Orrella dioscoreae: one gene and its partner. The protein of the gene in region 2 interacts with the protein of the main gene of each other region in a pairwise test. Links are inferred from orthologs where the notes say so. Each region holds a gene or a part of one and is shown on either strand. Other genes may lie near its edges. The genes, in order: secA and secG.

Region 1 (3,627 bases), 330 kb from region 2 along the record:
CTCGCCCATCAGGCCGCCCTCGACGCGGTTGATCGGATCGACCAGCACGCGGTCGCCCACCTTCCAGTCCGTCACGCCCGGGCCGACCTCGATGACCTCGCCGGCCACGTCCAGGCCGATCACGATCGGGAAAGGCAGGTTGATGCCGGGCATGCCGCGGCGGGTGAACACGTCGTGGTAGTTCAGCGACGAGGCCTTCACGGCCAGCACGACATCGCCTTCGCCGGCGATGGGATCGGGAAAATCAAGTTCAAGCTTCAACTTTTCGTTGTCGCCATGTTCACGCAAGACTATCGCTTTCATCGGAGTCCGTCCTGGTTGTCGAAATCTGGGGAAAATTCCCGCGCCGCGCAGGGTGTCGCGGCAGGCGGGTGATGGCGGATGGGGCGTCTGCCCCATCCGGGCACCGGACGTTCCGTCAGGCCATGCCTGCCCGGAGACGTCCAGCCGCGCCGGCCGTCAGACCAGCTTGCCGTGGCACTGCTTGTACTTCTTGCCGCTGCCGCAAGGGCACGGATCGTTGCGGCCCACCTTGGGCACCGCGCCCGCCGGCATCTGCTCGCCGGACGTCGCCGCGGCGGCCAGCGCCTCGTCGTAGTCCGAGTGATGGAACTGCACGTTCTGCACTTGCGGCTGGGCGGCTTGCGCCTCGGCCTCGTCGACCTGCTCGGCCGACTGGATGCGCACCGTCATCAGCACGCGCACCACGTCGTTGCGCACGCGGTCCAGCATGTTCGAGAAAAGCTCGAAGGCTTCGCGCTTGTATTCCTGCTTGGGATTCTTCTGCGCATAGCCGCGCAGGTGGATGCCCTGGCGCAAATGATCCAGCGCGGCCAGGTGCTCACGCCATTGCGTGTCCAGCGACTGCAGCAGGATCGAGCGTTCGAACTGGCTCCACGAGGCCTCGCCCACGCGCTCGACCTTGGCCTGATAGGCCTCGTCCGCCGCCTTGGCGACACGCTCCAGGATCTCGTCGTCGGTCAGGTTCGGCTCCTGCTCCAGCATCGTGGCCAGCGGGAACTCGAGGTGCCAGTCGGCTTCCAGCGCCTTCTGCAACGCGGCGGCGTCCCACTGTTCCTCGACCGAGTTGGCGGGAATGTACAGGCGCACCAGCTCTTCGAAGGTGGCGGCGCGCAGGCCGGCAACCACCTCGCCCACCTGCTCGGCTTCCAGCACTTCATTGCGCTGCGAGTACAGCACCTTGCGCTGGTCGTTGGCGACGTCGTCGTATTCCAGCAATTGCTTGCGGATGTCGAAGTTGCGGCCTTCCACCTTGCGCTGCGCGGTCTCGATGGAGCGCGACACCATGCCGGCCTCGATCGGCTCGCCTTCGGGCAGCTTCAGTCGCTCCATGATGGCGCGCACGCGATCGCCCGCGAAGATGCGCATCAGCGAATCTTCCAGCGACAGGTAGAAGCGCGAGGAACCGGGGTCGCCCTGGCGGCCGGCACGGCCGCGCAGCTGGTTGTCGATGCGGCGCGATTCATGGCGCTCGGTGCCGATGATGCGCAGGCCGCCGGCGGCCTTGACCTGCTCGTTCAGCGGCTTCCAGTCGGCGCGCAGTTGCTCGATGCGCGCATCGCGCTGCGCATCGTCCAGCGAGGCGTCGGCGCGGATCAGCGCGGTCTGCTTTTCCAGGCTGCCGCCCAGCACGATGTCGGTGCCGCGGCCGGCCATGTTGGTGGCGATGGTGATGCGGCCGGGCTTGCCGGCCTCGGCCACGATCTCGGCTTCGCGGGCGTGCTGCTTGGCGTTGAGCACCTCGTGCGGCAGCTTGGCGCCATTCAGCAGGCCCGACAGCAGCTCGGAGTTCTCGATGCTGGTGGTGCCGACCAGCACCGGCTGGCCCCGCTCGTGGCAGTCACGGATGTCGGCCAGGATGGCGTTGTACTTCTCTTCGTTGGTCTTGAAGACCTGGTCGTTCTGGTCCTTGCGAACCATCGGCCGGTTGGTCGGGACGATGACCGTCTCCAGGGTGTAGATCTCCTGGAATTCGTAGGCTTCGGTATCGGCCGTGCCGGTCATGCCGCCCAGCTTCTCGTACATCCGGAAGTAGTTCTGGAACGTGATCGAGGCCAGCGTCTGGTTTTCGTTCTGGATGCGGGCGCCTTCCTTGGCTTCCACGGCCTGGTGCAGGCCATCGGACCAGCGGCGGCCCGACATCAGGCGGCCGGTGAATTCGTCGACGATCACCACCTCGCCGTCCTGCACCACATAGTGCTGGTCGCGATGGAACAGGTTGTGGGCGCGCAGGGCGGCCATCAGGTGATGCATCAGCGTGATGTGGCGCGGGTCGTACAGCGACTCGCCGTCTGGCAGCAGGCCCAGCTTGGACAGCGCCTCTTCGGCGTGCTCGTGGCCGGCTTCCGACAGGTAGACCTGGTGGCTCTTTTCATCCACCCAGAAATCGCCTTCGGGTTCCGGCTCCTGCGGCTTGGGCTCGGTCGCCATGCGCGTGAGCATCTTGGGCACCGCGTTCATGCGCTGGTAGAGCTCGGTGTGGTCTTCCGCCTGGCCCGAGATGATCAGCGGCGTGCGGGCCTCGTCGATCAGGATCGAGTCCACTTCGTCGACGATCGCGTACACCAGCTTGCGCTGGCGGCGGTCCTCGACGCGGTATTCCATGTTGTCGCGCAGGTAGTCGAAGCCGAATTCGTTGTTGGTGCCGTAGGTGATGTCGGCGGCGTAGGCGGCCTTCTTTTCCTCGTTGGGCTGCTGCGGCACGACGACGCCGGTGCTCAGGCCCAGGAAGCCATACAGGCGGCCCATCGACTCGGCGTCGCGGCGCGCCAGGTAATCGTTGACCGTCACCACGTGCACGCCGCGCCCCGCCAGGGCGTTCAGGTACACGGGCAGCGTCGCCATCAGCGTCTTGCCTTCGCCCGTGCGCATTTCGGCGATCCGGCCCGAATGCAGCACGATGCCGCCGATGATCTGCACGTCGAAGTGGCGCATGCCGAAGACCCGCTTGCTGGCCTCGCGCACGACGGCAAAGGCCTCGGGCAGCAGGTCGTCCAGCTTGGCGCCTTCGGCCAGCCGCTTGCGGAACACGTCGGTCTGGGCACGCAGCTCGTCATCGGACAGCGCCTGGAACTTGGGCTCCAGCGCATTGACTTGCGAGACTTGCCGGCGGAACTGCTTGAGCAACCGGTCATTGCGGCTGCCGACGAGTTTTTTGATCAGAGAAAGCATGCGTGTGTCGCCCGCGCTCGGCCATGCTCGCAAGGAGCGGCAGCCAGGCAGATTCGTGTAGGTTGACGGCAATAGGCCGCAGGATAACGAGGCAGTTTAACGCACCTGGGTAGCAGGCGTTGCCCGCCCGCCCTCGGCGCTGGCCAGCGCCGGCGGCGTGGTGCCCTTGCTGTCGAGGAACAGCTTGGGATCCAGCGGCTGCCCGGCCAGGCGCACCTCGAAATGCAGGTGCGGGCCGGTGGAGCGGCCCGACGAACCCACCAGGGCCACATGCTGGCCCCGTTCGACCAGGTCGCCCTGCTTGACCAGCAGGCGCTGGGCATGCGCATAGCGGGTCAGCAAACCGCCGCCATGATCGATCTCGACCATGTTGCCGTAACCGCTCTGGTATTTGGCCTCGATCACGACGCCGCCCGAGGCGGCGACGATGGGCGT
Region 2 (3,073 bases):
GCATCTGCAGCTGGGCCAGGGCCTCTTTTTCGGCCATGATACGATCGGCGATCGCGTGGAGCACCAGCGCGCGGCGATGCGGCAGCAGCGCTTTCCAGCCCGATTCCTTGAACGCCTGCCAGGCGCGTGCAACGGTGGCGTCGAGTTCCGCCGGCGTGGTGATCGCCACGCGTCCGATCTCCTGGCCGTTGGCGGGATCGATACTGATGATGTCCTTTGGTGTGCTTGAAGCGTTCATGCTTGTCCTTGTTGTTCAGCGCAGAAAAGTCTAGGGACTGCGCGGAGCCAAAACAACAAGCACGTTGTCGCCAATCTTGGCAATGAAACTATCAATAAGATTCCTCGCCAGGCCGCCTGGCCGGCGGCACGGCAGCGAATTGCGCCCATCATGAGCCTCAGCAGTTTTTCCTCGCTCATCCTCTCCGAAGCCAAGCTTCCCGAGCAGGTCGCTAAGGTCATGGAGGCGATCGAGACCGACATCATCCGCGCGCGCATCCTGCCCCGCACCCGCCTGATCGAAGACCATCTGATGGAAGACTACGCGGCCAAGCGCCACGTGGTGCGCGCCGCGTTGGCCGAGCTGCAGCGCCTGGGCGTCGTGGTCAAGCCGCCCCACCTGGGCGCGCAGATCCGCCGCTTCAACAAGCAGGAGCTGGAAGACCTGTATCACATGCGCCGCGTGCTGCATCACACGGCCATCGAGATGATCGAGTTTCCCGTGGCGCCGGAACGCCTGGCGTCGGTCGAGGCAGCCTGCCTCGAGCATACGCGGGCAGCGGCCTCGGGCGAGCTGATCGCCATCCACCGCAGCAACATGGCGTTCCACCGCGAGTTCTACGGCCTGTGCGACAACCTCTATCTGGCCGAGTCCATCCGCCTGCACGACTGGCTGAGCTTTCCCGTGCGCGCCTATGGCGTCGCCGACGCCGGCGCGCTGGAACAGGCTTGCCGCGAGCACCAGGCCATGGTGGACGCCGTGCGCACCGGCAACCGCGCGGCGCTGGACGCCCTGTCGGTGGCGCACATGGGGCGGGCGCGGGACATCTATGAAGAGAAGTACCTGACGCGCTGAGGCTGGCGCGAGACCTTCCGGCAGCCCGAGGCCACCGTCGCCGAGCGGGTCCTGCAGGCATCTCCGCAGGCCTTGTTCGACTTCACGGTCCTGACCACGGATGCATGATTGGCATGCAAAGCAAAAAGCCCATGTCTCGTTCGAGAACATGGGCTTTTTTTGCTTGCGGACTTGCTTGTCTGGTGCCGACGGCGAGACTCGAACTCGCACAGCTTTCGCCACTACCCCCTCAAGATAGCGTGTCTACCAATTTCACCACGTCGGCTTGGGGTACTGCCTGACTGCCATCCCAAGCACGTTTGCGCTTGGGTTCAGTCACTCTTTCCGCCTTGCATGGGCCGTTTGAGGAGTTCGGCCTAGGCAGAAAAGCCAAGCATTCTATCACGAATGCCTGGCATCACCTATCACTGGGCGGGCTGGGCCGGTGCTGCAGGCACCTCGGCGGCCGGGGCCGGCTGCTGCTGGGGCGCGGCGGGCACGCCCGGGGCGGGCGCCTGCGGGGCGGCAGGCGCTTGCGGCACCGAGCTGGCGCCTTCCGGCGAGGCCGGCGCGGTCTGGCCAGGCAGCGTGGGAACCGAACGGTCCTGGTAGTCCTGCATGACGCCGCCGCCCGTGCCGGTGCGGCTGCCGGTGTTGTGGCCCAGGTAAGCCAGGCCGGCGGTGGTGGCGAAGAAGACCACGGCGGCCCACTTGGTGGAGCGCGACAGGAAGTTGGCCGCGCCGCTGGCGCCGAACAGGCTGCCGGCCGAGCCGCTGCCGAAGGACGAGCCCATGTCGGCGCCCTTGCCCTGCTGCAGCAGCACGAGAACGATGATGGTCAGCGAGGAAATGACCTGCACGGCAAGCAGGACGGAAAGCATCATGGACATTGCAAAAGACTCCGGAAACTTAGGCTGCGGCGATGCGCAGGAATTCGTCGGCGACCAGCGAGGCGCCGCCCACCAGGCCACCGTCGATGTCGGGCATGGCGAAGAGGCTGGCCGCGCTGGCTGCCTTGACGCTGCCGCCGTAAAGGACGCGGACACCGCCCGCGCCAAGTTGTTCGAGGGACTGGCGGATGGCCGCGTGCACGTCCTGCGCCTGTTCGGGCGAGGCGGTGCGGCCGGTGCCGATGGCCCAGACGGGCTCATAGGCCAGCACCATGCGCGACACGGCGGGCGCGCCCAATGCCAGCACGGGCGCCAGTTGGCGGGCAATGACGGCCAGCGTGTCGTCGGCTTCGCGCTCGGCCAGGGTTTCGCCCACGCACACGACCGGCGTCAGGCCGGCAGCCAGCGCCGCCTTGGCCTTGTCGGCCACCTGGGCATCGGTTTCCGCATGCAGGCTGCGGCGCTCGGAGTGGCCCACCAGCACCCAACGGCAGGCGAAATCAGTCAGCATGGCGCCGCTGACTTCCCCGGTGAAAGCGCCCTGCTCCTGGGCGCTGACGTCTTGCGCGCCCCAGCTCACGGTCGAGCCGGACAGGGCCTGCTGGGCCTGCGCCAGATACGGGAAGGGCACGCAGACCCCCACTTCGGTGCCGCCTGCCTGCACACCCTGGGCCAGGGCCGAGAGCAACGTGGCGTTGTCGGCCTGGTTGCCATGCATCTTCCAGTTGCCCAGCACGAGGCGCTGGCGCGTGATGGACGAGGCCTGACGGGGATTCACATCTGCATTCATGCGGCGGGGAATCTAAAAAGGGGGAACGGGGATAAACCCAGCATTGTATCCTGTTACGCCGGTTTTTAGGGCAGACCCGCCCAGGCGTGGTGCGCCCGGCACAACCGTGCCAGGCGGCTGACCCGCCCCTTTTCACCTGCCGGCACCCGTAAGGGCTGCTCAGTTGGTCAGGATGACCTTGCCGATCAGGTCGCCCGACTCCATCAGCGCATGCCCGTCGGCCGCTTTTTCCAGCGGCAGGGTCGTGTGGATGACGGGCTTGACGGTGCCGCGCTCCAGCAAGGGCCAGACATGCTCGCGCAGGGCCTGCGCAATGCCCGCCTTGAACTCCACCGGGCGTGC

The links.
Region 1: the proteins of secG (region 2) and secA interact in binary tests that used the Escherichia coli proteins (3 or more experiments, as listed by UniProt). The link is inferred for Orrella dioscoreae from one-to-one orthologs.

What each region holds. Positions count from the first base shown.
Region 1 is NZ_LT907988.1:1,036,827-1,040,453, reverse strand. What follows is about bases 260-3,574. They hold secA (preprotein translocase subunit SecA), read right to left. Parts: upstream 3,193-3,574; coding sequence 460-3,192; downstream 260-459. Other genes in these bases: ODI_RS04720 (M23 family metallopeptidase), read right to left, coding at 3,289-3,574; ODI_RS04730 (SDR family NAD(P)-dependent oxidoreductase), read right to left, coding at 260-303. In the rest of the region: more of ODI_RS04730, read right to left, coding at 1-259; more of ODI_RS04720, read right to left, coding at 3,575-3,627. UniProt on the Escherichia coli protein: Required for protein export, interacts with the SecYEG preprotein conducting channel.
Region 2 is NZ_LT907988.1:1,363,210-1,366,282, reverse strand. Bases 210-2,970 are described here. They hold secG (preprotein translocase subunit SecG), read right to left. Parts: upstream 1,942-2,970; coding sequence 1,477-1,941; downstream 210-1,476. Other genes in these bases: ODI_RS06320 (NAD(P)H-quinone oxidoreductase), read right to left, coding at 2,891-2,970; tpiA (triose-phosphate isomerase), read right to left, coding at 1,961-2,731; ODI_RS06340 (GntR family transcriptional regulator), read left to right, coding at 389-1,072; ODI_RS06345 (aldehyde dehydrogenase), read right to left, coding at 210-238. Outside these bases: more of ODI_RS06345, read right to left, coding at 1-209; more of ODI_RS06320, read right to left, coding at 2,971-3,073. UniProt on the Escherichia coli protein: Subunit of the protein translocation channel SecYEG. Overexpression of some hybrid proteins has been thought to jam the protein secretion apparatus resulting in cell death; while this may be true it also results in FtsH-mediated degradation of SecY.